4 regions of the Pseudomonas sp. AIG genome follow, and region 4 is predicted to be linked to each of the others. Evidence: predicted binding sites of a transcription regulator. Region 4 holds the regulator's gene; each other region holds the start of a gene.
What was found. The regulator sigma-54, encoded in region 4, starts transcription at its own class of promoters, with help from an activator protein. The targets are predictions, from matches to a motif close to ANTGGCATNNANNTTGCTNT.
Positions count from the first base shown of each region.

Region 1 (7,220 bases), on a different contig from region 4:
AGATGCCTTCCATGCGCTTGGAGTTGGAGAAGGTCGGCGGATCGATAAAGATCAGGTCGTACTCGTCGCGGCTGCTTTCCAGCCACGCCATTACATCACCCTGTTCCAGACGGTTCTTGTCCGAGAAGCCGTTCAGCGACAGGTTGCGGCGTGCCCAATCAAGGTAGGTCTTCGACAGGTCGACGCTGGTGGTGCTGCGCGCGCCGCCCTTGGCCGCGTGCACGCTGGCGGTCGCGGTGTAGCAGAACAGATTGAGGAAGCGCTTGCCGGCGGCCTCTTTCTGAATGCGCATGCGCATTGGCCGGTGATCGAGGAACAGGCCGGTGTCGAGGTAGTCGGTGAGGTTGACCAGCAACTTCACGCCGCCCTCGCTGACTTCATTGAACTTGCCTTGCGCAGCCTGACGCTCGTACTGCTTGGTGCCGCTCTGGCGCTCGCGGCGTTTGACCACCACGCGGCTCTTGTCGACATTCAACGCCTGCGGAATCGCCGCCAGGGCGTCAAACATGCGCGCCGAGGCTTTTTCCGGATCAATGGACTTCGGCGCGGCGTATTCCTGCACGTGCACCCAATCGTGGTACAGGTCGATCGCCATCGCGTACTCAGGCATGTCGGCATCGTAGACACGGTAGCAATCGATGCCTTCGCGCTTGACCCACTTGCCCATCGCCTTGAGGTTCTTTTGCAGGCGGTTGGCAAACATCTGCCCGCCTTCGCTCAAGCGCGGCTGCTCGATCACTGGCGCCGGGGCTGGCGTCGGCTTGATCGGGTTGCCGTTCTTGTTGAACTTGCGCTCTTGCGGCTCGTCCGGGGTTTGATCGTAAGCCGCTTGCTCGCGCTCGGCCTGACGCTGTTCCGGGGTACGACGCTCGCCAGTGACGAACTGATCCGGCAGCACTTTGATCAACAGCAGTTTGCACGGCAGCGCGCCGTTCCAGAACGAATACTGTTTGTGGCTGCGGATGCCCATGCGCTTGCCCAGATCCGGCGCGCCGGTGAACACCGCCGCCTCCCAGTTCAGGCAGGCCTGACGCAGACGTTCGCCGAGGTTCTGGTAGAGGTAGAGCAGACTGGCTTCGTCACCAAGACGCTCGCCGTACGGCGGGTTGCAGATGACCAGACCTTTCTGGTTCTGATCCGGACGCGGCTCGAAGGTCGCGACTTCGCCTTGGTAGATCTTGATCCACTCGCTCAGGCCGGCGCGCTCAACGTTGTTGCGGCCTGGCTGAATCAGACGAGGGTCAGCTTCATAACCGCGAATCCACAGCGGTGGTTTGGCCAGACCGGCAGCGGCACGTTCAACGGCTTCTTCGTGAAGTTTTTTCCACAACGCCGGAACGTGACCGAGCCAGGCGGTAAAGCCCCACTGCTCACGACGCAGGTTCGGCGCCATATCAGCGGCGATCATCGCGGCTTCGACGAGGAACGTACCGACACCGCACATCGGGTCAGCCAGCGCGCCGCCTTCGGCAGCAATGCGCGGCCAGCCGGAACGGATCAGGATCGCCGCCGCAAGGTTTTCCTTCAGCGGCGCCGCGCCCTGCTGCAAGCGATAGCCGCGCTGGTGCAGGCTGTGGCCGGAGAGGTCGAGGGAGAGAATCGCTTCGCCGCGATCCAGACGTAGGTGAATGCGCAGGTCCGGGTTGAGCTTGTCGATCGACGGACGGTCGCCCTGCGGCGTGCGCAGTTTGTCGACGATGGCGTCTTTGACTTTCAGGGCACCGAAGTGGGTGTTGTCGATGCCGGAACCGTGGCCGCTGAATTCAACGGCCAGGGTGCCGTCGCTGAGCATGTGATCCTGCCACTCGATGTCGAGCACGCCGTGGTACAGGTCTTCGGCGTCCTTCATCGGGAAGCGCTTGAGCACCAGCAACACGCGGTTGGCCAGACGCGACCAGAGGCACAGGCGATAAGCGGTTTCCATGGTCGCCATGCCACGCACGGCGGAAGTGTGCTCGCGCGCTTCTTCAAGGCCAAGCCCGACGGCTTCCTCGATGAGCAGGCCTTCAAGGCCTTTAGGGCAAGTGAGGAAGAGTTCGAAACGGTCGGACATGGTATTTCCAGAGCCTTTGGCTAGTGAATCGGCAACGCATTGCCGATCCGGTTTTCAATCAGGCGCTTTTCTAAAAGAACGCCCGCGTGGCACGAAGGTGTGCCGTTCCATCCCCGCTGCTCGGGTTAAAAGAGCTTAGATGCCGGGACAGATAAAAAAGTTGATGCAACAAAAAGTCTTAAAGCGACCCTTCGTCGCTTTATACCCCAGCGCAAACGTGGGTCATTCTCACTAAAGAATTAACCCCATCATGCAGCGCGGGGCCGATCATACCGGGGTTTGCTGAAAAACCGTGCATGAAACCCGTCGTTACTTATGGCTGTAGCACTAATTTCGTTACGTCCTTATGACAAAACGATCATTCCCTCGGTGTGACTCATTGGTTAGAACTGAGCACAGGTTGACGTCGCAACGGCGTCAACACCTTGGCTCGCCACGCCGGCAGCGAGCCGCACCATGGCAGGTTTCTTCTGCCAGACCTCAGTTGAGGTCAACGCGACACAAAACAGTCAACAAGTGAGGGAAACACCCTATGAGAAGACTTAAGCGTGATCCGTTGGAAAGAGCATTTTTGCGCGGATATCAATATGGCGTTGGTGGCAAATCCCGTGAGCTTTGCCCATTTACTCTACCGTCGGTACGTCAAGCCTGGATTAACGGCTGGCGAGAAGGACGCGGCGACAACTGGGACGGTATGACCGGCACTGCGGGAATCCACAGACTCAACGAACTTCACGCCGTCGGCTGACACAGGGCATTAATTCCGACACGACAATCTGAATTTGTAACGACTTACCATGCACGTCCTTCCCGGACGGCGGGCTGCGGCCCAGGGGCTCCTTCGAGGAGCCCTTTTTTATGCCTGTCACATTATCTGTGCCATACACAAAACCTGTAGGAGTGAGCCTGCTCGCGATAGCGGTCTGTCAGTCGCTGATGAAGTGACCGAAAGAAAGCTATCGCGAGCAGGCTCACTCCTACAAGGGAACAGTGGTGTCTATGGATCAGCGCAAGGCGGCGATTGCGTCGACCGACTCACGAATCAGCGCCGGGCCCTTATAGATGAAGCCGGAATAGATCTGCACCAGGCTCGCACCCGCCAGAATCTTCTCAGCCGCATGCTTGCCTTCAGTAATCCCGCCGGCCGCAATGATCGGCAAACGCCCCGCCAACTCACCGGCCAGCACCTTCACGGTATTGGTGCTCTTCTCCCGCACCGGCGCACCCGACAAACCGCCCGCCTCGTCGCCATGCTCCATGCCTTCGACACCCACGCGGCTGAGGGTGGTGTTGGTCGCGATCACCGCGTCCATGCCGGTTTCGATCAGCGCTTGAGCCACCTGCGCGGTTTCTTCATCGGTCATGTCCGGCGCAATCTTGATCGCCAGTGGCACATGTTTGCCATGACGCAGGGCCAGTTCGGCGCGACGTGTGGCCAGATCAGCGAGCAATTGCTTGAGCGAATCACCGAACTGCAGGCTGCGCAGGCCTGGGGTGTTTGGCGAGCTGACGTTGACCGTCACATAGCTGGCGTGGGCGTAAACCTTGTCGAGGCAGATCAGGTAATCGTCGACCGCGCGCTCGACCGGCGTATCGAAGTTCTTGCCGATGTTGATGCCCAGCACGCCTTTGTACTTAGCGGCGGCAACGCGCGCCAAAAGGTTATCGACACCGAGATTGTTGAAACCCATGCGGTTGATGATTGCTTCGGCTTCCGGCAGGCGGAAGATCCGTGGCTTTGGATTGCCCGGCTGTGGACGCGGGGTCACGGTGCCGATTTCGACAAAACCAAAACCCAGTTGCGCGAAGCCGTCGATGGCCGCGCCGTTTTTGTCCAGACCCGCGGCCAGACCCACCGGGTTCGGGAACTCCAGGCCCATGACCGTCACCGGCTTCTTCGCCGGCGCCTTGCACAGCAAGCCGTTGAGGCCCAAACGCCCACCCGCGCCGATCAGATCCAGCGACAGATCGTGGGAGGTTTCCGGGGAAAGTTTGAACAACAGCTGACGGGCCAGGGTGTACATGGGCGGCGATGACTCGGGCGGCGAAAAGAGGCGGCGATTATAGCCGGGCATCGACCTGCGGCGCGAGGCACATGCGCAAATCGAGGTGGCTGGCATATGCCTTGCACTTTCATCGCTATCAGCTTGCGGGCCAATGACGGCTTGCAGGCAAGGACAATGGCGTCGTCCCGGGTTTTGCCTGCGCAAAGTCCGCGGCGGCGCTTTTTTTCGAGGTAGCGTTGGATGAATGAATCTTCGGCAGGGCCGCTGGCCTGGGTCAACGGCAGCGATGCCCCGGAAAAGACCGCGATCACCCTCGGTTTCATGGCGCTGAGCGACTGCGCCTCGGTGGTCGTCGCCGCCACGCAGGGCTTTGCCCAGCCTTACGGGTTGACCCTGAATCTCAAGCGCCAGAGTTCATGGGCGAATCTGCGCGACAACCTGGTCAGCGGCGAACTCGATGCCGCGCACAGTCTGTACGGACTGATTTACGCCGTGCATCTGGGCATCGGCGGCGTTGCTCCGACCGATATGGCCGTGCTGATGGGCCTGAATCAGAACGGTCAGAGCCTCAATCTCTCTCACGGCCTGCAGAACCTCGGCGTGACCAGTCCTGAAGCGCTGGATCGGCACGTGCACCAAAGCCGCGCAAAACTCACCTTCGCCCAGACCTTTCCAACCGGCACTCACGCCATGTGGCTGTATTACTGGCTGGCGAGCCAGGGCATTCATCCATTGCAGGACGTCGACAGCGTGGTGGTGCCGCCGCCGCAAATGGTCGCGCACCTGCAAGCCGGGCGTATCGACGGTTTTTGCGTCGGCGAACCGTGGGCGGCCAGCGCGGTGCGGCAGGATCTTGGCTTCACGCTGGCCACCAGCCAGACCATCTGGCCCGATCACCCGGAAAAAGTCCTTGGCTGCACCCGCGAATTTGTCGAGCAGTATCCGAACACCGCACGGGCGTTGGTGATGGCAATTCTCGAGGCCAGCCGTTTCATCGAAGCCAACCCGGAAAACCGCCGCAGCACCGCGCAGTTGCTTAGCGCGCCGGAATATCTCGATGCGCCACTGGCGTGCATCGAACCGCGTTTTCTCGGTGATTACGCCGATGGCCTCGGCAATCGCTGGCAGGATCCGCACGCCTTGCGCTTTCACGGCAACGGCGAGGTGAATCTGCCGTACCTGTCCGATGGCATGTGGTTCATGACCCAGTTCCGCCGCTGGGGTTTGCTGCGCGAAGACCCGGATTACCTCGCCGTCGCCCGCCAGGTTCAGCAGCTTGATCTGTATCGCAACGCCGCTACTGAGGTCGGTGTTGCCGCGTGGGGCACCGACATGCGCAGCAGCCAGTTGCTCGACGGCAAAGTCTGGGACGGCAGCGATCCCGCCGCTTACGCGCGCAGTTTCAAGCTGCACGCGTTGAACGACGACACTCCCCTTCTCGCCCGCCGCTGACAGGAGACCGCGAACATGTTGCGCATTCTGTTGATCAACGACACAGCGAAAAAAGTCGGACGCCTGAAAGCGGCACTGACTGAAGCCGGTTTCGAAGTCATCGACGAATCCGGTCTGACCATCGACCTGCCCGCGCGCGTCGAAACGGTGCGCCCGGACGTGATCCTGATCGATACCGAGTCACCGAGCCGCGATGTCATGGAACAAGTTGTGCTGGTCAGCCGCGACCAGCCACGGCCAATCGTGATGTTTACCGACGAACATGACCCGGGGGTGATGCGTCAGGCGATCAAGTCCGGGGTCAGTGCGTACATCGTTGAAGGCATTCACGCACAGCGTTTACAGCCGATTCTCGATGTGGCGATGGCGCGATTCGAGAGTGATCAGGCGTTGCGTGCGCAGTTGCAGGCCCGTGATCAGCAGTTGGCCGAGCGCAAGCGCATCGAACTGGCCAAAGGGTTGCTGATGAAGATGAAGGACTGCAATGAGGAAGAGGCTTACACCCTGATGCGGCGCCAGGCGATGAGCCGGCAGCAGAAATTGATTCAGGTGGCGGAGCAGATTATTGCCATGAGTGAGTTGCTGGGCTGAAAAGCTCTGGCTGCTTGAAAAGCCCCTCACCCTAGCCCTCTCCCAGAGGGAGAGGGGACTGATTGGGGGATGCTCGCGATGTACGCCGACCTGCAATTTCTGCTGTGAATCCATAATCGACTAGGTCTTTCAGGTCGATGTTTGGCGCAAGACACCTCGGTCAGTCCCCTCTCCCTCCGGGAGAGGGTTAGGGTGAGGGGCTTTTGATTTTCCGGCTGTTGGCACAAATCTCGCTAAGTAAACGCACAGGTAACCAACGGCGGTTGCCCCACCCACGACAAAGACGTCGCTCACCCGTTCGCCCAACCGGCGAATCAGGTAGCGGCGTTTTTGCGTTTTGGCCCCACAGCTCGGGGCCGGTGGTGCGGCCGTGGCGGCGCCCCACCTGCTGTTGCATGACTCCTTTCGAGACTCTTTTCAGCTGAGGTGCGCGATGAATTCAAGCTTCTGGAAATCCGGCCACACCCCGACCCTGTTCGCGGCCTTCCTCTATTTCGATCTGAGCTTCATGGTCTGGTACCTGCTCGGCCCGCTGGCGGTGCAGATCGCTGCTGACCTGCACCTGACCACGCAACAACGCGGCCTCGTCGTCGCCACGCCGATCCTTGCTGGCGCGGTACTGCGTTTCATCATGGGCATGCTCGCCGATCGGCTGTCGCCGAAAACCGCCGGGCTGATCGGTCAGGTCATTGTGATTTGCGCGCTGTTCGGCGCCTGGAAAATCGGCATTCATAGCTACGAGCAGGCGTTGATACTCGGCCTGTTCCTCGGCATGGCCGGCGCATCGTTTGCGGTCGCCCTGCCCTTGGCCTCGCAATGGTATCCACCGCAGCATCAGGGCAAAGCCATGGGCATTGCCGGTGCGGGCAACTCCGGCACCGTATTCGCCGCGCTGCTCGCGCCGGTGCTCGCCGCCGCGTTCGGTTGGAGCAATGTCTTCGGTTTCGCCCTGATCCCACTGATCCTGACCCTGATGCTGTTCGCCTGGCTGGCGAAAAACGCGCCTGAACGGCCGAAAGCCAAAGCCATGACCGACTACTTCAAAGCCTTGGGCGACCGTGACAGTTGGTGGTTCATGTTTTTCTACAGCGTGACTTTCGGCGGCTTCATCGGTCTGG
Region 1 is NZ_CDROCK010000021.1:47,849-55,068, forward strand. It holds gene rlmKL (bifunctional 23S rRNA (guanine(2069)-N(7))-methyltransferase RlmK/23S rRNA (guanine(2445)-N(2))-methyltransferase RlmL) at 1-2,053, opposite strand, end outside; gene rmf (ribosome modulation factor) at 2,586-2,801, shown strand; gene ACWR1S_RS14075 (quinone-dependent dihydroorotate dehydrogenase) at 3,058-4,077, opposite strand; gene ACWR1S_RS14080 (CmpA/NrtA family ABC transporter substrate-binding protein) at 4,300-5,511, shown strand; gene ACWR1S_RS14085 (ANTAR domain-containing response regulator) at 5,527-6,102, shown strand; gene ACWR1S_RS14090 (nitrate/nitrite transporter) at 6,536-7,220, shown strand, end outside.
Region 1: ACWR1S_RS14080 (CmpA/NrtA family ABC transporter substrate-binding protein) is a predicted target of sigma-54. The motif match lies at 4,166-4,185, and genes of this name have one in related genera.

Region 2 (7,220 bases), on a different contig from region 4:
GGCAGAAACTGCCGAGCTATCAGCGCCTGGAACAGCGTCAGTACGATCTGGTCCTGCTTGATCCACCCGCCTGGGCCAAGAGTGCATTCGGCACCGTCGACCTGCTGCGCGACTATCAGAGCCTGCTCAAGCCAGCCCTGCTGACCACTGCCGACAACGGCGTGCTGATCTGCTGCAACAACCTGGCGAAAGTCAGCATGGACGACTGGCGCGAGCAGGTCCTGCGCTGCGCCGAGAAGGCCGGGCGACCGGTGCGTGAATGGCGTGTGATGACCCCGGGTGCCGACTTCCCGTCCATGGACCAGCAACCACCGCTGAAAACCCTGATCCTGCAGCTCTGAAGCGCTCGCGCGGCTAACACCCCTCCATTGTGGGAGCGAGCTTGCTCGCGAAGGCGTCGGGTCAGTCGCCGTATTTTTCGACTGATTCACCGCTTTCGCGAGCAAGCTCGCTCCCACAGTGTTTTGTTCCTACAGAAGAATCTGAACAATCCTGCTCCATGCGATGTACTTCGGAACCAGAATCGCGTGCCATACTCCAAGGCACTCCGATTCAGACAGATGAAGCCGCACATGCCCAAAGGATTGATTCGCGCAATTGGCGCCTTGTTGACTGCTCTGGCCCTCTACAGCCTGCTGGGGTTTCTGATTTTGCCGGGCATCGCCCTGCGCGTAGCCAATCAGCAACTGGCCAACTACGCGACGGTGCCTGCGCACATCCAGCGTATCGAGCTCAACCCGTTCAGCCTGGAAGTCGCCCTGTGGGGGCTGGTCATCGGCGAGCCGGGCAAGGAACAGATTGGCTTCGATCGCCTCTACGCCGACCTGCAAATCGACAGCCTGTGGACCAAAGCGCTGCATCTGGCCAACATCGAGCTGGACAAACCGAAGAGCGAAATCCTGTTCGCCAAAGACGGCAAGCTCAACCTGCTGGGCCTGTTCAATGTGCCGGCCAGTGAGCCGACGCCGGCCGATCCGAACGCCAAGCCCTTCCCGCTGCGCATCGACAACATCAAACTGGCCGGCGGCGTCGTGCACTTTGAGGACGTGCGCCCGAGCGAGCCCATCGAGTTCCTCTACGATGACCTCAGCTTCGAACTGAAAAACCTCAGCACCCTGCCCGAAGACAGCGCCGACATGACCCTGGTCGCCATCGGCCCGGCCGGTGGGCGGATCGACTGGAGCGGTAATTTCAGCCTGATCCCGTTCACCTCCGAAGGCACTCTGAAAGTCACCGACGGCAAGATGAAAGCCTTCTGGCCCTACGTGCGAGACTCGGTGCCGCTGGTCCTCGAAGACGGCGTGATCAGCCTCAGTAGCGAATACAAACTCAATCTGTCGAAAGAAACAGAGCTGCAACTGAACAACGTCGCGGTCAGCATCGCGCCGTTCGCCATCAAAGCCCCGGACGGACGGCCACTGGCCAAACTCGAGCGTCTCGACGTCAGCGAAACCTCGGTGGACCTGGCCAAGCAGCAAGTGGTGGTCGGCAAGATCCGCAGCAACAAACTGGAAACCTGGGCGGCGCTCGAAGCCGACGGCCAACTGGACTGGCAGAAACTGTTCGCCAGCCAACCGTCAAAACCGGCCGCCAAAGCCGCCGCAGAACCGGCCAATACACCGGCCGCTGCCGACTCACCGAAAACACCGCCCGCGCCGAGCAAACCATGGCAAGTGCTGCTCAAAGACGTGCAATTGCGCAATTACACCGTGCATCTGGCCGACCGCTCGGCCCAACCGGCCGTCGCCCTGGATATCACCCCGCTGAACGTCGACCTGCAGGATTTCGACAGCCTCAACGGCTCGCCCTTCAAGCTCAAGCTCGACAGCGGTGTGGGCAAACAAGGCAAGATCATGGCCGACGGCACGGTCAATCTTGCCCCGGTCAACGCCCAGCTCAACGTGAAAACCCAGGACATCGACCTGCGCGTCGCGCAGTCCTACATCAATCCGTTCATTCGCCTGGAACTGCGTAGCGGCATGCTCGGCAGTGATCTGAAGGTCAATCTCAAGAGCACCGAACCACTGGCACTCAGCGTCACCGGCCGCGCGCAGATCGATCAACTGCACACCCTCGACACCCTGAAAACCCGCGACTTCCTCAAGTGGCAGCAAGTGGTGGTCGAAGGCCTGAACTACCAGCACGGCGACAGCCTGTCGATCGACAGAATCAACCTGTTCCAGCCGTACGCGCGGTTCATGATCAACGATGACCGTACCACCAACATCGATGATCTGCTGATACCGCAGCCTGCCGACAGCGGCGCCAAAACCGCAGCGGCGAAACCGGCCAGCAAAGACAAACCGCTGGGCATTCACATCGGCGGCATCGCCATCAATGATGGTTCGGCCAACTTCGCCGACTTCAGCCTGACACCGAATTTCGCCACTGCGGTCCAGCAGCTCAACGGTCAGATCGGCACCATCGACAGCCGTCAGGCCAAACCGGCCAGCGTCGACATCAAAGGCAAGGTCGACCGTTATGCACCGGTGACCATCAAAGGCGCGGTCAATCCGTTCGATCCGATGGCCAGCCTCGACATCGCCACCAGTTTCAAACGTGTCGAACTGACGACGCTGACGCCCTACTCCGGCAAATTCGCCGGCTACCGTATCCGCAAGGGCCGGCTCAACCTTGATCTGCATTACCTGATCACCAAGGGCCAGCTCAAAGCCGAGAACAAAGTGGTGGTCGAACAATTGCAGCTCGGCGAAAAAGTCGACAGCCCGGATGCCGTGAGCCTGCCGCTGAAACTGGCGATTGCCTTGCTCAAGGACGTCGACGGCAAGATCTCCATCGAGTTGCCAGTGACCGGCGACCTGAACAACCCGCAATTCAGCGTAATGCCGATTGTCTGGCAGACCCTGCGCAACCTGATCGTCAAAGCCGCTGCCGCGCCATTCAAGATGATTGGCGGGCTGATCAGTGGCGGCGGCTCGGAAGACCTCGGCACCGTGTCGTTTGCGCCGGGCTCAAGCGATTTGAGCAAGGATGCCGAAGCGGCGCTGGTCAAACTGTCTCAGGCGCTGAAGGAGCGTCCGGCGCTGCGCCTGGAAATCGAAGGCACGGCCGCCAAAAGCAGTGACGGGCCGTTGCTCGCCGAACAGCGTCTGGAACGCGAATACCAATACAACTACTACAAGATGCTCCAGCGTCGTGGCGATAAAGTCCCGGCTCAAGCGTCTTTGCTGCAAGTGCCAGAGGGCGAGAAAGGCCCACTGCTCGAAGGCATCTACCGCACTCGTCTGAAAACCCAGCCACCGGCCGAATGGAAGGATCTGGGCAAGGAAGAACGCACGGCGAAGATGCGCGAAGGCGTGATTCAGTTCTGGAGTGGCAGCGATGTGCTGCTGCGCCAATTGGGTCAGGACCGAGCCAGCAGCATCAAGGACTACCTCGTCGATAAAGGCCAACTGGCAGACGACCGCGTGTACTTCATCGACGCCAATCTTGGCGAGGCCGAAAGCGATGGCCGCGTGGTCACGCAAATGCATCTGGATGCCGAATGATGAAACTGCAGTGGCTGGCCTTGATCGCAATGACGTTCGTGGCCAGTCACGCGTCGGCCTCCGATACGCTGCGCTGTGGTAGCCAACTGATCAGCCTCGGAGACCGCTCAAGCGAAGTCCTGCAAAAGTGCGGTGAGCCGGTCAGCCGTGATGTGCTCGGCTACAAGCGCAGCGCCAATCGCCGCGAAGAATTTCAGGTCGAGGAATGGACCTACGGCCCGAGCAACGGCATGTACCAATACCTGCGCTTCGAAGGCAATCGCCTGCGGCAGATCAACAGCAAACGCGGTAACTGATCCAACACTGATCCCCTTGTAGGAGTGAGCCTGCTCGCGATAGCGTTGGGTCAGTCAATTACAATTTCGACTGACCCAACGCTATCGCGAGCAGGCTCACTCCTACATTTGTTTTGTGTTTGCCCGTGAAATAGAACAGGCCCCGACACAAGTGGCGGGGCCCGTAATGGTCACATCCGTGTGACCGTTCGCATGAACTCTAAAGTTGCGGCAGACGTATTGCTCGGCCCGTCTGTCGCGCCTTCTCCCGGTCCAGGCGAGAAGTCATGCCTTACTCGGCTTTCAGGCCGTCAGCGGAGACCGCTTTGACGCCTTTGATTTTCTTGGTGATGTTCACTGCGGTGGTTTTCTGAGCTTCGGTGATAGCTACAGTCGACGACAGAGATACAACACCTTTGTTGGTTTCCACTTTGATGTCAGTGCCTGGGATGCCTTTTTCGGTGACCAGGTCGCTTTTGACTTTGGTAGTGATCCAGGTATCGGAAGTAGTTTCTTTAGCCTTGGTCATTTCACCAGCGGCCAGAGTCATTGGAGCCTGGGTAGCCTGGGTGGTTTGTGCGAAAGCGCCGGTCATGGTCAGGGTCAGCGCGGTAGCAGCAGCGGCAGTGATAGCGAACTTCTTCATACGAGTAACTCCTGTTTTTCTGGAAAGTCTGCTGGTTGTCTTGTCAGCAGGGTTACCAAGGTAGTTGCGAACGCTGTGCCAACTTTTTAATTCGTACAATATCGTTATAAATCAACACGTTATGATTAACGGAAATTTCCGGAATCATGCAATTTGCATGACTCGAGCAATATTCACATGCAAGTTGCGGCTTTTTGAAAAGTTCATAAGCTGCTGAAACTATTGAGACTTTTATTTTTAACCGAGTAAAGAAAAATGCCCTGCGTGGCAGGGCATTCGGTCATCACACGCTAGCAATCACGTACCGCTGGCGGTACAGCCTTTTGGCGAATAATCCGCGTTAACAGTAGTGGCACAGGTCCACAAACCAGAGGTATTACCGGTTGCAGCGCCCGAACGAGTGAGCGTGATGGTTTTGCCCAGTACCGGCCCCGGAGCGTTGAGCAGTGTGCAGCTGATGCTGCCCGCCCCCGTCGCCGCTGTACCTGTAACCGCCACCGTACAGTTGGAGGTGGTGGTTGTACCGCCGTTCACAGCGGTTATATCCGGAGCGGTACCTTGGTTGATGGTGTCCTCGAACGGCACCTTCATCGCACTGATCTCCGCCAGCCCCGCCGTCACTTTTGATCGCGCCTGATACTTCGAATACTGCGGCAGGGCAATCGTTGCCAGAATCCCGATGATCGCCACCACGATCAACAGCTCGATCAGAGTAAAACCTTGTTGTTTTTTCATAGACACGCTCCATGCATGAGTCGAAATCTCATGATCTGCAAGGGACGCAGCATAGGCCATGCCAACGCCTCAAAGCCCCGCCCGTTGGCCGCGAACCCTCTACAACGCTATTTCCTACAACGCGCAACCGCACTATCTGACACTTTTTGTCACCTGCACCCACCGTGTTTGGCGCTGTCATTTGACTAGGCTATAAGTCATGAACGGCAAGTGTGCGGAATCCCCATGAATGACATCGCTCTGAGCGGTCTGGCCAAGCAATTGGTGCAGGCCGAACTGTTGACAGAAAAAAGCGCCCAGCAAGCCTGGCAACAGGCTCAGCGCAATCGCCTGTCGCTGGTCAGCTATCTGGTGCAAAACAAACTGGTCAAGAGCTGGCAGGTGGCCGAGATCGCCAGCGAGCATTTCGGTATGGCGTTCCTTGATCTCAATTGCCTCGACAAGGAAACCCAGCCCAAAGGCCTGGTCAGCGAAAAACTGGTGCGTCAGCACCATGCCCTGCCCTTGTGGCGGCGTGGCAACAAGCTGTTCGTGGGCATCTCCGACCCGAGCAATCATCAAGCGATCAACGACATTCAATTCAGTACCGGGCTGAGCACCGAAGCCATTCTGGTCGAAGATGACAAACTCACCGATGCCATCGAAAAGTTCTTCGACACCCACGCCAGCGGCCTGGAAGACATGGCCGATGTCGATCTCGACGGCCTCGACGTCGAATCCATCGACGACAGCAAGCAGGACGCTATCGGCGGGCTCGATGCCGACGATGCGCCGGTGGTGCGCTTCGTTCACAAGATGCTGCTCGACGCGATCAAGAGTGGCTCTTCCGACTTGCACTTTGAACCTTACGAGAAGAACTACCGGGTGCGGGTGCGCACCGACGGCATCCTGCGCGAAGTGGCCAAGCCGCCGATTCAACTGGCCGGGCGCATCGCCGCGCGCCTGAAGGTCATGGCCAGTCTGGATATCTCGGAACGACGCAAACCGCAGGACGGGCGGATCAAGATGCGCCTGTCGAAAAACAAGTCGATCGATTTCCGTGTCAACACGCTGCCGACCCTGTGGGGCGAAAAAGTGGTGATCCGGATTCTCGACCCCTCCAGCGCACAGATCGGCATCGACGCCCTCGGCTATGAGCCCGAGCAGAAGGATCTGTACATGGCCGCGCTCAAGCAGCCACAGGGCATGATTCTGGTCACAGGGCCCACGGGTTCGGGTAAAACCGTGTCGCTGTACACCGGCCTGAACATCCTCAACACCGTCGACATCAACATTTCCACCGCCGAAGACCCGGTGGAGATCAACATGGAAGGCATCAACCAGGTCAACGTCAATCCCAAACAAGGGCTGGACTTTGCCCAGGCGCTGCGCTCGTTTCTGCGTCAGGACCCGGACGTGATCATGGTCGGTGAGATCCGCGACCTGGAAACCGCCGAGATCGCGATCAAGGCTGCGCAGACCGGTCACCTGGTGCTCTCGACCCTGCACACCAACAGCGCCGCGGAAACCCTGACGCGCCTGCACAACATGGGCATTCCCGGCTTCAACATCGCCACCTCGGTCAGCCTGATCATCGCCCAGCGCCTGGCGCGCAAGCTGTGCAGCCACTGCAAGAAACCCATCGAGATTCCGCGCGAAACCTTGATCAAGGAAGGTTTCCCCGAGGAACGCATCGGCCATTTCACGATCTACGAGCCGGTCGGTTGCGATCACTGCAACGGCGGCTACAAGGGACGCGTGGGGATTTATGAAGTGGTGAAGAACACCGCAGAACTGCAACGACTGATCATGGCCGAAGGTAATTCGCTGGAAATCGACATTCAAATCCGCCGCGACGGCTTCGACGACCTGCGCACCTCCGGGCTGCGCAAGGCCATGCAAGGCATCACCAGCCTTGAAGAAATCAACCGGGTCACCAAGGACTGAACATGGCGGTCAAGGCAGCGAAAATCAGTATTTATGCCTGGGAAGGTACGGACAGAAAAGGCAGCAAAGTCACCGGAGAGCTAAGCGGACAGAACCCGGCGCTGATCAAGGCACAACTGCGCAAGCAAG
Region 2 is NZ_CDROCK010000082.1:9,282-16,501, reverse strand. It holds gene ACWR1S_RS29400 (class I SAM-dependent rRNA methyltransferase) at 1-341, shown strand, start outside; gene ACWR1S_RS29395 (DUF748 domain-containing protein) at 561-3,509, shown strand; gene ACWR1S_RS29390 (DUF2845 domain-containing protein) at 3,509-3,805, shown strand; gene ACWR1S_RS29385 (BON domain-containing protein) at 4,077-4,430, opposite strand; gene ACWR1S_RS29380 (pilin) at 4,728-5,165, opposite strand; gene pilB (type IV-A pilus assembly ATPase PilB) at 5,391-7,091, shown strand; gene ACWR1S_RS29370 (type II secretion system F family protein) at 7,094-7,220, shown strand, end outside.
Region 2: ACWR1S_RS29380 (pilin) is a predicted target of sigma-54. The motif match lies at 5,212-5,231, and genes of this name have one in related genera.

Region 3 (7,220 bases), on a different contig from region 4:
TTTGGTGCCCTGCACGGTTTGCTGACGTGAATAACCGGCGGTGTCGACGTTGGCAATGTTGTTGCCTGTCGTAGCCAAAGAGGACTGGCTGGCCGACAGTCCCGACATCCCGATATTGAGCAAACTCATGGTTCAGACCTTATACCTTGTGCCTTAAAAAGGCGTGGTGGATACACCCGCCGCAGCGTAGTTTTGGAAACTGTTCATCTGCTTGGCTATCTGCGAAATCTTTGTCGCGTAGTTCGGGTCGGTGGCGTAACCGGCCTTTTGCAACTCGCGTACAAACTGTTCTGGGTTATCGGCAGACTTCACGACATCTTGATAGCGATTATTGCTCTGCAGCAAAGTCACCAGATCGTGGAAGCTGTCCTTGTACGAGGCGTAGGAGCGGAACTCGGCCGTCTCCTTGACCATCGCGCCATTACGGAACTCGCTGGTGATTGCGCGAGCCGAATCGCCCTTCCAGTTGCTGCTCGCCTTGATGCCGAACAGGTTGTGGCTGCTGCTGCCATCCTGGGCACGCATGACCGATTTGCCCCAACCGGTTTCCAGCGCCGCCTGGGCCACCAGATAACGCGGATCGACGCCGATGCGGTCGGCCGCTTCCTTGGCCATCGGCAGCATGGTGTTGACGAATTCGTCGGCGGAACTGAAGGCTTTCTTCGCCGGTGCCAGCGGAATCTGCGCCATGGCGCGACCGTAAATCTGCATCTGCCCGCCAGCGGCCTTTTCGTTCTCGGCGCGTGCCAGCCAGTCGCCGTTGTACAGCGGACCGGCGCCGGTTGTGGCAGTGGTTGTCGCGCGCTGCGGCAATGGCGTGGCCGCTGCCGGCGTGGCCGACGGCACCAGCCCGGCGAGCAGACGATCAGCCAGCTTCGGTGGCAGAGCCAGACGACGCTGATTGATCAGCTCCATGTCGTTGCGATGGGCCAACTGCGTATTCGGTGCATTCACCGAACGCGACGCCCACAACGGACGCTCACCATTGAGCCGCGACAACGGGCCGTGGGTGGCCACGGTGCCGGCGGCAATCGGCGTGGCCACTGCAGCGGCTTTTGCCTTGGCTTCTTCCTGCTTGGCGGCGGACGCGGCCGCAGCCTCACCCGGCGCCATCGGTTTGTTCTTCGACATCTGCCGCATCAGCACGTCGGCCAGACCGATACCACCGCCCTCGCGGGACATGGAAACGGCCAGTTGCTGGTCGTACATTTCCTGATACTGCTTGGCCGCCGGCGTGTTGAGCGGGTTGTCCTGGCCCAGCGCTTCGGTGGCTGAACGCATCGACTTGAGCATTTCGCCAAGGAACAGCGATTCGAATTCCTGCGCCACCTTGCGCATGTTCGCATCGCTGTTCTTGTCGCCGACCTTGAGTTGGTTCAGGCGATTGAGGTCCGAGTAAGAACCCGAATCGCTGCTGTTGACCAGACCGCTTTTGCGCATATCCATAAGGGTCGGCCTCAGATCACGATCAGGTCGGCTTGCAACGCACCGGCCTGCTTCAGTGCTTCGAGGATGGCCATCAAGTCACCCGGCGCCGCGCCGACCTGGTTTACCGCACGGACGATTTCGTCGAGGGTGGTGCCAGGGCCGAACTTGAACATCGGCTTGGCTTCCTGCTCGGCATTGACCCGCGAGCGTGGCACGACAGCGGTCTGGCCGTTGGACAACGGACCCGGCTGGCTGACGATCGGGTCTTCGGTGATCGTCACGGTCAGGCTGCCGTGGGTCACGGCGGCCGGGGAAACCTTGACGTTCTGGCCGATGACGATGGTGCCGGTCCGCGAGTTGATGATGACTTTCGCCACCGCCTGACCCGGATCGACTTCGAGGTTTTCCAGAATCGACAAGTAGTCGACGCGCTGGCTCGGATCGAGTGGCGCGGTGACTCGGATCGAACCGCCGTCGATGGCTTGCGCAACGCCAGGGCCAAGCATGTCGTTGATCTTGTCGACGATACGTTTTGCCGTGGTGAAGTCGGAACGGTTGAGGTTCAGCGTCAGGCTGTTGCCCTGGTTGAAACCGCTCGGCACCGAACGCTCCACCGAGGCACCGCCCGGAATGCGGCCGGCCGACGGAACGTTGACGGTGATCTTCGAACCGTCACGGCCTTCAGCATCGAAACCGCCAACGACCAGGTTGCCCTGAGCGATGGCGTAGACGTTGCCGTCGATACCCTTGAGCGGGGTCAGCAACAGTGTGCCGCCGCGCAGGCTCTTGGAGTTACCGATCGAGGACACGGTGATATCGACCTGCTGACCCGGTTTGGCGAACGCCGGCAAGTCGGCACTGATCGACACCGCCGCGACGTTCTTCAATTGCACGTTGCCCGATCCCGGCGGCACCTTGATGCCGAACTGCGAGAGCATGTTGTTGAAGGTCTGCAGGGTGAACGGGGTTTGCGTCGTCTGGTCGCCGGTACCGTTAAGCCCGACCACCAGGCCGTAACCGATCAACTGGTTGGAGCGCACGCCAGAAATGCTGGCGATATCTTTCAGCCGCTCGGCGTGGGCAGCAAAGGCTGCGGACATCAGCGCCGCAGCCAGCATGAGGCTCTTGAAATTCAACGTAGCCACCTAGAAAGGGAACAGCGGGCTGAGGAAGAAACGGTCGAACCAGCCTGGCTGACTCGCATCGGCAAACGAGCCGGTGCCCGAGTAGGTGATGCGCGCATCGGCGACACGGGTCGACGACACGGTGTTGTCCGTGGCGATGTCATCGGCACGCACTAAACCTGCAATCCGCACCAGCTCATCGCCGGTATTGAGGGTCATCCACTTCTCGCCGCGTACGGCAATGATGCCGTTGGGCAAGACGTCAGCCACGGTCACCGTGATCGAGCCGGTCAGGGTGTTGCCCTGCGCCGCTTTGCTGTCGCCCTTGGTCGCGCGGTCGCCGCTGTAGCCAACGTCCAGACTCAGATCGTTACCGCCCAACGGGTTGTTGGTGGTCGCGCTGCCGCCGAACAGCGACGTCAGGCCGATGCCGGTCTTGCTGTTCTTGGCCACTTGCGAGTTGGCGTTTTTGCTCGCCTGAGTCTTCTCGTTCAGGGTGATGGTGATGATGTCACCGACCCGGAAAGCCTTGCGGTCGCTGTACAGGTTCTGCTCGAAGCCGGCCTGATAGATCGAGCCGTTATTGGCCGCAGACGGCAGCGGCGTGCGCGGCAACACCGGGGCGTAGTAAGGGTCATTGGGCTTGGGCGTCGGGGCGACGCAGCCCGCGAGCGAGACGACCCCACTCAATGCCAGAACAGATACGAAGCGATTCATGACCCTACCTCACGGTGTTGCAGGCGGCCTCATGGCCGCCTCATAGACTTGATTACAGATTCTGCGTTACGAACGAGAGCATCTGGTCGGCGGTGGAGATCACCTTGGAGTTCATCTCGTAAGCGCGCTGAGTGGTGATCATATTGACCATCTCTTCAACGGTGCTGACGTTGGAGGTTTCCAGGGTGTTCTGCAGCATGGTGCCAAACCCGTTCAGGCCCGGAGTACCGACTTGCGGCGCACCGGAAGCGGCGGTTTCCAGGAACAGGTTGTTGCCCACGGCTTGCAGACCGGCCGGGTTGATGAAGTCGGCGGTTTGCAGGTTGCCGATCACTTGCGCCGCCGGGTTACCGGCGATGGTCACCGACACGGTGCCGTCACGGCCGACGGTGAAGGTCTGCGCATCGTTCGGGATAACCACGGCAGGCTCCAGAGCGAAACCGCTGGCGTTGACGATCTGGCCATTGGAATCGAGGTGGAACGTACCGTCACGGGTGTAGGACGTGGTGCCGTCCGGCTGCAGAATCTGGAAAAACCCGCGACCGTCGATGGCCATGTCCAGCGGCTGCTCGGTGGTTTGCAGGCTGCCGGCGGTGAAGTTTTTCTGGGTGCCGACAATGCGCACACCGGTACCCACTTGCAGACCCGACGGCAGTTCGCTGTCCTGAGTCGACTGGGCGCCTGGCTGACGCTTGATCTGATAGAGCAAGTCCTGGAACTCGGCGCGGTCACGTTTGAAACCCGTGGTCGACACGTTCGCCAGGTTGTTGGAAATGGTGGTCAGGTTGGTGTCCTGGGCGGACAGACCGGTTTTGGCAACCCATAGAGCCGGAAGCATTCGATTCTCCTCGTGCGCCTGTTTTTCGGCGCGACGTTCTGATAATTAGCTGATCTGCAAGACCCGAGCCATGGCCTGGTCGTCGTCTTTGGCGGTGTTCATCATTTTGACGTGCAACTCGAACTGCTTGGCCAGGGCCAGCACTGAGGTCATCTCCTCAACGGCGTTGACGTTGCTCGACTCGAGGAAGCCCGACACCAGTTTGACGTTGGCGTCGGCCGGCGCAGGCTGGCCGTCCTTGGTGTAGATCGAGCCGTCGAGGCCCTTGTTCATGTTCTTGATGTCCGGGTTGACCAGTTTGATCCGGTCGACTTCCGCCATGACGCGCGGGCCTTCGCCCATCGCACGAATACTGATGGTGCCGTCTTCGCCGACTTCGATCTGCTGCTCGGGCGGCACGGCGATCGGACCGCCATTGCCCATCACCGGCATACCGTTGCCGGCACGCAGCACGCCGAGGGCGTCAACGTTGAGGCTGCCGGTGCGCACGTAACTCTCGCCGCCGTTCGGGTTCTGCACGGCGATAAAACCGTTGCCGGTGACAGCGACGTCGAGGTCACGGCCGGTCTGCACCAGCGAACCTGGGGTGAAGTCGGTGGCGGGCCGTTCGCTCATGGCAAACGCACGCGCCGGAAAGCTGTCACCAAACACCGGCATCGAACGCGCCTGCTCCAGGTCGCGCTGAAAACCGTTGGTGGAGATGTTCGCCAGGTTGTTGGCATGAGCCTTCTGCGCCAGTGCGTTCTGGCTGGCGCCGGTCATTGCCACATAAAGGTACTTGTCCACACTCTTTCCTCTGCATGCCGGACGTTTGCCGCCCACCGCTGTACTGCTGAGCCATAAGCAATTTGCAGACCAACTTTTTTCTGGCGGACAAAGACCCGGTAAACAAAGGACTTGGGGAGTGACGAGGGGAAATTTGAAATGTATCGAAGTCGAAAAACCGGCGGTGTTATGCCGCTTGGCGGCAATCCCGGCTAATGATCGTTCCAACGCTCTGCGTGGGAATGCAGCCCGGGACGCTCCGCGTCCCAAACCGGACGCAGAGCGTCCATTGAGGCATTCCCACGCAGAGCGTGGGAACGATCATTCGCTGCTGCCCGACTCTTTGCCGACTTCGTATTCACGCAGCTTGTTGGCAATGGTGGTGTGCGAAACCCCCAACCGCTTACCCAACTGCCGACTGCTCGGATGCTCGGAATACAACCGTTCCAGCACCGCCTTCTCGAAGCGCCCGACAATCTCGTCCAGCCCACCCTCCAGCGAGAAATCGCCAAGCGGCTGACGCACGCCGTAATCCGGCAGCCGAATATGCTCGGCCTTCACCGTGCCGCCATCGCACAGCGAAACCGCCTGGAACAGCACGTTTTCCAGTTGCCGCACGTTGCCCGGCCAATGGTAATGGCTGAGCCGATCCATCGCCGCCGGCGCCAGTTTCGGCAGCGAACAGCCGATCTGCCGACTGGCCTGATCGAGAAAGTGTTCGACCAGCGGGGTCAAGCCGTCGAGGCATTCGCGCAGCGGCGGGATGTGCAGGGAGAGCACGTTCAAGCGGTGATACAAATCCTGGCGAAACTCGCCGCGCGCGCACAGCTCGGACAAGTCCACCTGGGTGGCACAGATCACCCGCACATCCAGATAAACCTCCTCATCACTGCCGACCCGGCGGAAGCAACCGTCCTGCAGAAAGCGCAGTAACTTCACTTGAAGACGCGGACTCATTTCGCCGACGCCGTCGAGAAACAATGTGCCGCCCGCCGTCAATTCCAACAGACCGAGCTTGCCTTCGGCCCGCGCCCCTTCGAAGGCGCCGGGGCCATAGCCGAACAGCTCAGTCTCGGCCATCGACTCAGGCAGGCCTGCACAGTTGAGCGCCATCAACGGCGACTGCCCGCGCGGACTGGCGAGGTGGCAGGCACGCGCCAGCAACTCCTTGCCGGTGCCGGTTTCGCCTTCAATCAACAGCGGCGCATCCAGCGGGGCCATACGCCGCGCTTCACGCACCACGGCGGCCATGACTTTGGAGCTCTGGAAGATGCTGTCGAAGCCACGCAGCTCCTGCTTGCGCACGTTATAGATGCGCTCGCCCACTCTGTCGGCGCGATGCAAGGTCAACACTGCGCCGGCCATGGCTTCACTGTCGTCGTGCTCCGATTGCAGCGGCGCGATGTCGGCCAGAAAGATGTCACCCTTGACCTTGACCCGCATGCCATTGATCCGCGATTTATTGGCGCGCACCAGTTCCGGCAAGTCGAAATCCTCGGCGTAGCGCGACAGCGGAATACCCGGCACCTCGTCAACGCGCACCCCGAGCAACTGCGCCGCCGCGCGGTTGGCAGCGACGATCGAGCCCCCCATGTCGATCGACAGCACCGGAAACTCCAGCGCGCCGAGCAAGGCATTCAACTCCATGTGCCGTCGTTCGCTAGGCATCAGCCCTACCCGCTTGACGCCAAACACTCCGGCGATTGCCTCGAATTTCGGCCGCAACGCCTGGAACTGGATATTGATCAGGTTCGGGCAGTGCAGGTAGATCGCATTGCCATGCTCGCCACCGACTTCACCCCGCGCCACGTTGATCCCGTAGGCGACCAGCAGGTTGAGAATGTCGCGCAGGATGCCGATGCGGTTCTGGCAGTGGACTTTGATGCGCATATATAAGGCCCGACAAGATGGGGAGTTGAATACCGCCCCTGTGGGAGCGAGCTTGCTCGCGAAGGCGTCAGCACATCCAGCATTGATGTGTCAGACCCAGCGCTTTCGCGAGCAAGCTCGCTCCCACAGGGTATTGCGGTGCGCCCGACGCTCATTTTTCTGCCGAGGCACGCAGATAGTTGTCAAGATTATGTGACAGGTACTGAGCTTTTCAAACCCGCTAATCACCGCAAACGCGATATATCCGTCCAAGCGTAACGATTATTTTACGATTTCAGGCGAATTTTCCTACACGTATCGCGATCAACCTGCTGCAAACCCGACCGCACTCAGGTAATTCTGAATCCATCGCTGGACATAACAAGAACGAATTCCCCTAGCAGGAGAGCAGTATGAAGCAGACGCAATACGTGGCCCGCGAGCCCGATGCGCAAGGTTTTATCGACTACCCCGCCGAA
Region 3 is NZ_CDROCK010000010.1:76,864-84,083, reverse strand. It holds gene flgK (flagellar hook-associated protein FlgK) at 1-129, opposite strand, end outside; gene flgJ (flagellar assembly peptidoglycan hydrolase FlgJ) at 154-1,446, opposite strand; gene ACWR1S_RS08920 (flagellar basal body P-ring protein FlgI) at 1,458-2,546, opposite strand; gene flgH (flagellar basal body L-ring protein FlgH) at 2,574-3,269, opposite strand; gene flgG (flagellar basal-body rod protein FlgG) at 3,322-4,107, opposite strand; gene ACWR1S_RS08905 (flagellar basal body rod protein FlgF) at 4,153-4,893, opposite strand; gene ACWR1S_RS08900 (sigma-54-dependent transcriptional regulator) at 5,194-6,762, opposite strand; gene phhA (phenylalanine 4-monooxygenase) at 7,155-7,220, shown strand, end outside.
Region 3: ACWR1S_RS08905 (flagellar basal body rod protein FlgF) is a predicted target of sigma-54. The motif match lies at 4,948-4,967, and genes of this name have one in related genera.

Region 4 (7,220 bases):
TCATTTCTTCCGGCAAATCGGTATGAACACGCAGGGGGAAAGCCACGTTCTCGAACACATCGAGATCGGTGAACAGCGCGCCGCTTTGAAACAGCACACCCATGTGCTTTCGCGCATCGAACAGATCGCTGCGCGAAAGCGCAGGCAGGTTCTGGCCGTTGACCCAGACTTCGCCGCTGGCAGGGCGCAGTTGTGCGCCCATCAATCGCAGCAGCGTGGTCTTGCCACACCCGGAAGGTCCCATGATGCCGGTGACCTTGCCGCGCGGGATGCGAATATCGACGTTATTGAAAATGCTGCGCGCACCGCGCTTGAAGGAGACTCCCTTCAGCTCGACCGCGTAGGCGTTATCGGCACTCATCTAAACTCCTTGCGATGCAGCCTCTCACTCGGACGCCTGTCTTTACTTAAAAAGTACGTACATCCCGGGCAGGCCGAACTGGCGGCGAACTATATCACTGCAAAGGCGAAGCGCCCAAGGCTTGTACCAGCCTGTGTTCGGCGATATGACAGGTGCGCAGGCTCTTTTACCGGGTTTTGGTAACGAGTAATGACAAAGCACGACGAACTTGCGTGAGGCTTTGCAACATAACCGCTATAATCGCCGCCTTTTCATCGGGCTATACGATTTCTGACATGAGCCAATCCAGCGACCTGATTCAATCGGCACAACGCACCATCCAACTCGAAGTGGAGGCCGTACAAGGCTTGTTGCCCCATATCGACGCCGATTTCGTACGCGCTTGCGAGATGATTCTGGCCAGTAAAGGCCGTGTAGTCGTGGTTGGCATGGGCAAGTCCGGGCACATCGGCAACAAGATTGCCGCCACCCTGGCCAGCACCGGCACCCCGGCCTTTTTTGTCCACCCGGCCGAAGCCAGCCATGGCGATATGGGCATGATCACTCGCGACGACGTGATCCTGGCCCTGTCCAACTCCGGCTCGACCAATGAAATCGTGACCTTGCTGCCGCTGATCAAACGTCTGGGCATCCAGTTGATCAGCGTCACCGGCAACCCGCAATCGCCGCTGGCCAAAGCCGCCGAGGTCAATCTCAACGTTCACGTCGAACATGAAGCCTGCCCGCTGAACCTCGCCCCGACCTCTTCGACAACTGCAGCGCTGGTCATGGGCGACGCCCTCGCGGTCGCACTGCTTGAAGCTCGCGGTTTTACCGCTGAAGATTTCGCGTTCTCGCACCCGGGCGGTGCTCTGGGACGTCGTCTGCTGCTGAAAGTGGAAAACGTCATGCACGCCGGGCAGGAGTTGCCGCAAGTACAACGCGGTACACTGCTCAAGGACGCACTGATGGAAATGACCCGTAAAGGTCTGGGCATGACCGTCATCCTTGAAACTGACGGTAAACTGGCCGGGATTTTCACTGACGGCGACTTGCGCCGCACGCTGGACCGCAGCATCGACATTCGCAGCGCCACCATCGACCAGGTGATGACGGCCCACGGCAAGACTGCCCGGCCGGAGATGCTGGCCGCCGAAGCCCTGAAAATCATGGAAGATCATCGGATCAACGCGTTGGTAGTCGTCGATGAGGAAGATCGCCCGGTCGGCGCCTTCAACCTCTCCGATCTGCTGCGCGCAGGAGTCATGTAATGAGCAACGATCTGCTGCAACGCGGCAAAGCGATCAAACTGGCGGTATTCGACGTCGACGGTGTTCTCACCGACGGTCGTCTGTACTTCCTTGAAGACGGCAGCGAATTCAAGACCTTCAACACACTCGACGGCCAAGGCATCAAGATGCTGATGAACGCCGGCGTGCAGACCGCTATCATCAGCGGTCGCAAGACGCCGGTAGTCGAACGCCGAGCGAAAAACCTGGGGATTCCCCACCTGTTTCAGGGTCGCGAAGACAAATTGGTCGTTCTCGACGGCCTGCTCGAACAACTGGGCCTAAGCTATGAAGAAGTTGCTTATCTCGGTGACGACTTGCCGGACCTGCCGGTCATCCGCCGCGTCGGCCTGGGCATGGCGGTTGCCAACGCTGCCGATTTCGTCCGCGAACACGCCCATGGCGTCACCCGCGCCCGTGGTGGTGAAGGCGCCGCCCGCGAATTCTGTGAATTGATCCTGCGCGCCCAGGGCCGCCTCGATGCGGCCAACGCCGCGTACCTGTGAGCCAAACCATGTTCAGCAAAAAATTTCGCAACTTCCTGCTGTTCGGCTGCATCGCTGCGATTTTCGCCGCGGTCGGCTACTGGAACATCAGCCCGGAACGCTTCCTCGACAAGCCTCCGGTCACGTCTGTCGAAACGCCTATCGACTGGTATGCAACCAATACGCATACCCTGCAATACCTGCCGGACGGCAAAGTGCAGTATGAAATGACCTCCGACAAGGCCGAGCACGTCAAGGCAACCGATATCACGCTCGTCACCAAACCCGACCTGAACATGTATCGCGGAACAGAGTTCCCGTGGCATGTCACCAGTGAACGCGGCGAAGTAAATTCGGGCGGCACACAAGTCGAATTGATCGATTCGGTACGCATCAAGCGCACCGATGAACAGAACCGCGATCTGTTGGTGACCTCCACGCGCATGACCGTGTTCCCGCAGGAGCAATATGCGCAGACCGAGCAACCCGTTAGAATCGACGGCGCTGGCGGTGTATCGACTGGCGTTGGAATGAAAGCGTACCTGAAGGAAAGCAGGATACACCTGCTATCGAACGTAAGAGGACAGTATGAGGCTCGTTAAAACCCTCCCTATTTTGCTCAGTCTGGGCGCAGCACTGGGAAGCGTGAGCGCCTGGGCTCTGCCGAACGATCAGCAGCAACCTATCCGCATTCAGGCCGACGACGCCCAACTGGATGACAAGAACGGCATCGCCACCTACAAGGGCGATGTGATCATTACCCAGGGTTCGATGAAGGTGACCGGTAATACCGTGACCATCACCCGTACCCCGGCCGGCGATATCGACGTGGTGACGTCGGTGGGCAATCTTGCCTACTTTGAGCAATTGCAAACTCAAGGCGACACCAAGCCTGTACAGGGCTGGGGCGTGACGATTCAGTACCACGCCGCGCAAAACCGCGTCGTGCTGATCGACAAGGCCAAGGTTGTCGACAAGGACAACAACACGACTCAGGGCGAGAAAATCGTCTATGACACCGTGAAGAAACTGGCCAGCGCTGGTCGCGCTACCGGCAGCAAGGTCACCGAGGCGCGTCCGCGCATTGACATGGTGATCCAGCCGAAGAAGAAAACCGACGAGAAAACCCAGTAATGGCAACTCTGAAAGCTCAGCACCTGGCCAAGGCCTATAAAAGCCGCCAGGTCGTGCGTGACGTCAGTCTGTCGATCGACAGCGGCCAGATCGTTGGCTTGCTCGGCCCGAACGGCGCCGGTAAAACCACCTGCTTCTACATGATCGTAGGTTTGGTGCAAGCCGATCAGGGCCGCGTCCTGATCGACGATCTGGACGTCAGCCACCAGCCGATGCACGGTCGTGCCAAGGCCGGGATCGGCTATCTGCCGCAAGAAGCGTCGATCTTCCGTAAACTGTCGGTGGCCGACAACATCATGGCCATCCTCGAGACCCGTCAGGAACTCGACAAGGCCGGCCGTCGCAAGGAGCTGGAAAGCCTGCTGCAGGAATTCCACATCAGCCACATCCGCGACAACCTCGGCATGAGCCTGTCCGGTGGTGAACGCCGCCGAGTGGAAATCGCTCGCGCACTGGCAACGGCACCGAAATTCATCCTGCTCGACGAACCGTTCGCCGGTGTCGACCCGATCTCGGTCGGCGACATCAAGCAGATCATCCATCATCTCAAGGCCAAAGGCATCGGTGTACTGATCACCGACCACAACGTCCGCGAGACCCTGGACATCTGCGAAACCGCTTACATCGTCAATGATGGTCAACTGATCGCAGAAGGCGACGCAGAAACCATCCTGGCCAACGATCTGGTCAAGGAAGTGTATCTGGGCCACGAGTTCCGCCTGTAAGCGAAACAGTGCCCGGTGCGCCGCCCGGGCGCTGTATCGATTCAAGCAGGATTTAATACGCTTTAATTGTTACAGCGCTCTAGGCAAACACTTCAGTTTCAGGCATATAATTTGCTTAAGTTTGGCGCTCCGGCGCCCTGTAGTGGATGGCGCATAGCGCCGGCGAATAAGGTGTTAAGCCCCTGCCATGAAACCATCGCTAGTCTTGAGAATGGGCCAGCAGCTGACGATGACACCGCAGCTGCAACAGGCCATCCGCCTGCTCCAATTGTCGACCCTGGATCTGCAACAGGAAATCCAGGAGGCGCTGGAATCCAATCCGATGCTCGAACGCCAGGAAGAAGGCGACGACTTCGACAATTCCGACCCCTTGGCCGACAACGCCGAACAGAAGCCCAACACCGAAATCCAGGAACCCTCGTATCAGGAAACCGCACCGACGGTAGACAACCTCGAGGAAGGTGACTGGAGCGAACGCATCCCCAACGAACTTCCGGTCGACACCGCCTGGGAAGACGTCTACCAGACCAGCGCCAGCAGCCTGCCGAGCAGCGACGATGACGAGTGGGATTTCACCACCCGCACCTCCGCCGGCGAGAGCCTGCAAAGCCACCTGCTGTGGCAACTGAACCTTGCACCGATGTCCGACACCGATCGCCTGATCGCCGTGACCCTGATCGATTGCATCAACAATCAGGGCTACCTGGACGAAACCCTCGAAGAAATTCTTGAGGCGTTCGACCCGGAACTGGACATCGAACTGGACGAAATCGAAGCCGTCCTGCACCGCATTCAACAGTTCGAACCCGCCGGTATCGGCGCGCGCAATCTCGGCGAATGCCTGCTGCTGCAATTACGTCAGCTGCCAGCCAAGACGCCTTGGCTGGCTGAAGCCAAGCGTTTGGTCAGCGATTACATCGACCTGCTGGGCGGCCGCGACTACAGCCAGCTGATGCGACGCATGAAGCTCAAGGAAGACGAGTTGCGCCAGGTCATCGAGCTGGTGCAGAGCCTTAATCCACGTCCGGGTTCGCAAATCGAATCCACCGAAGCCGAGTACGTTGTCCCTGACGTTATCGTGCGCAAGGACAACGAGCGCTGGCTGGTCGAGTTGAACCAGGAATCGGTGCCACGCCTGCGCGTCAACGCCCAGTACGCCGGTTTCGTCCGTCGCGCCGACACCAGCGCCGACAACACCTTCATGCGCAATCAGTTGCAGGAAGCCCGCTGGTTTATCAAAAGCCTGCAGAGCCGCAACGAAACATTGATGAAAGTAGCCACCCAGATCGTCGAGCATCAGCGCGGTTTTCTGGAGTACGGCGACGAAGCCATGAAGCCGTTGGTCCTGCACGACATCGCTGAGGCGGTCGGCATGCACGAATCAACAATTTCCCGCGTGACCACGCAAAAATTCATGCATACCCCGCGCGGTATTTATGAACTGAAATACTTTTTCTCCAGCCACGTCAGCACCTCCGAAGGCGGCGAATGCTCGTCCACGGCGATCCGCGCGATCATCAAAAAACTGGTTGCCGCGGAAAATCAGAAAAAGCCGTTGAGTGACAGCAAGATCGCTGGTTTACTGGAGGCACAAGGCATTCAGGTGGCTCGCCGCACCGTCGCCAAGTACCGCGAATCCCTCGGGATCGCGCCTTCGAGCGAACGCAAGCGGTTGATGTAAGCCACGTTACAGCGTTCCAGTGGCAGGCTATCCAGCCTGCCGCTTTATGCACTGGCAACGAAGGAGAAGCTGTATGCAAGTCAACATCAGTGGACACCAACTGGAAGTGACCCAACCTCTGCGTTCCTACATCGAGGAAAAACTCCAACGACTGGAGCGACATTTCGACAAGATCACCAACGTGCAAGTCACGATGTGCGTCGAAAAGCTGAAGCAGAAAATCGAAGCCACCTTGCATATCCCCGGCAGCGAAGTGGTCGCCAACGCAGAAGATACTGATATGTATGCTGCGATCGACTCACTCACCGACAAGCTGGATCGCCAACTCAAAAAGCATAAGGAAAAGACCCAGAGCCTCCTCCAGGGCGCGACCGGTCGTTAACACCCCTAACCCATGATCCGACTTGAAAGCATCCTGACCCCCGGCCGTTCCCTCGTGAACGTGCCGGGCGGCAGTAAAAAGAAAGCCCTCGAACAAATTGCCAACCTGATCGCCCGCGAAGTGCCGGATCTGGAGATGCAAGATGTCTTCGAGGCGTTGATTGCCCGTGAAAAACTCGGTTCCACCGGTTTTGGCAACGGCATCGCCATTCCTCACTGCCGCCTCAAGGGCTGCCAGTCGCCCATCAGCGCACTGATGCATCTAGAAGCGCCAATCGATTTCGACGCCATCGATGGTGCCCCGGTTGACCTGCTGTTCGTTCTGCTGGTCCCGGAAGCCGCCACCGATGCGCACCTGGAGTTGCTGCGTCAGATCGCCAGCATGCTCGACCGCAAGGACGTGCGCGATAAACTGCGCAGCGCCGCGAGCAACGAAGCCTTGTATCAGGTTGTCCTGGACGAGCAGAACGGGCACTAATCATGCGCTTGATCATTGTCAGTGGCCGTTCCGGCTCGGGTAAAAGTACCGCACTGGATGTCCTTGAGGACAACGGTTACTACTGCATCGACAACCTGCCGGCAGGCTTGCTGCCGGAACTGGCCGAACGTGCGCTGATTCACACGGAACTGGCGCAGCCGCTGGTGGCTGTATCCATCGATGCGCGCAACCTGCCGAGCCACCTGACGCGCTTTCCCGAACTGCTTGAAGATGTCCGCAGCAAGCACATCCAGTGCGATGTGCTGTATCTGGATGCCGACGAGGAAACCCTGCTCAAGCGTTTTTCCGAAACCCGCCGTCGCCATCCGCTGAGCAATGCCAACCGCTCGCTGGCCGAGGCGATCCAGGATGAAACCGCCCTGCTCGGCCCGATTGCCGACCTCGCGGACCTGAAGATCAACACCACCAATCTGAACCTGTATCAGCTGCGCGACTCGATCAAGCTGCGCCTGCTGAACCAGCCGGAGCCGGGCACGGCGTTTCTGGTCGAGTCATTCGGCTTCAAGCGCGGCATGCCGGTGGATGCGGATCTGGTGTTCGATGTGCGCTGCCTGCCCAATCCGTACTGGAAACCGGAACTGCGCGCGCAATCGGGTCTCGATGCGCCGGTGGCTGAGTACCTCGCGGCGCAGCCGGAGGTCGAAGAAATGTTTCAGGACATCTTCACCTACCTGCACAAGTGGCTG
Region 4 is NZ_CDROCK010000073.1:8,050-15,269, reverse strand. It holds gene ACWR1S_RS28530 (ATP-binding cassette domain-containing protein) at 1-361, opposite strand, end outside; gene ACWR1S_RS28525 (KpsF/GutQ family sugar-phosphate isomerase) at 637-1,611, shown strand; gene ACWR1S_RS28520 (KdsC family phosphatase) at 1,611-2,135, shown strand; gene lptC (LPS export ABC transporter periplasmic protein LptC) at 2,144-2,716, shown strand; gene lptA (lipopolysaccharide transport periplasmic protein LptA) at 2,703-3,248, shown strand; gene lptB (LPS export ABC transporter ATP-binding protein) at 3,248-3,973, shown strand; gene ACWR1S_RS28500 (RNA polymerase factor sigma-54) at 4,161-5,654, shown strand; gene hpf (ribosome hibernation-promoting factor, HPF/YfiA family) at 5,728-6,036, shown strand; gene ptsN (PTS IIA-like nitrogen regulatory protein PtsN) at 6,049-6,513, shown strand; gene rapZ (RNase adapter RapZ) at 6,516-7,220, shown strand, end outside.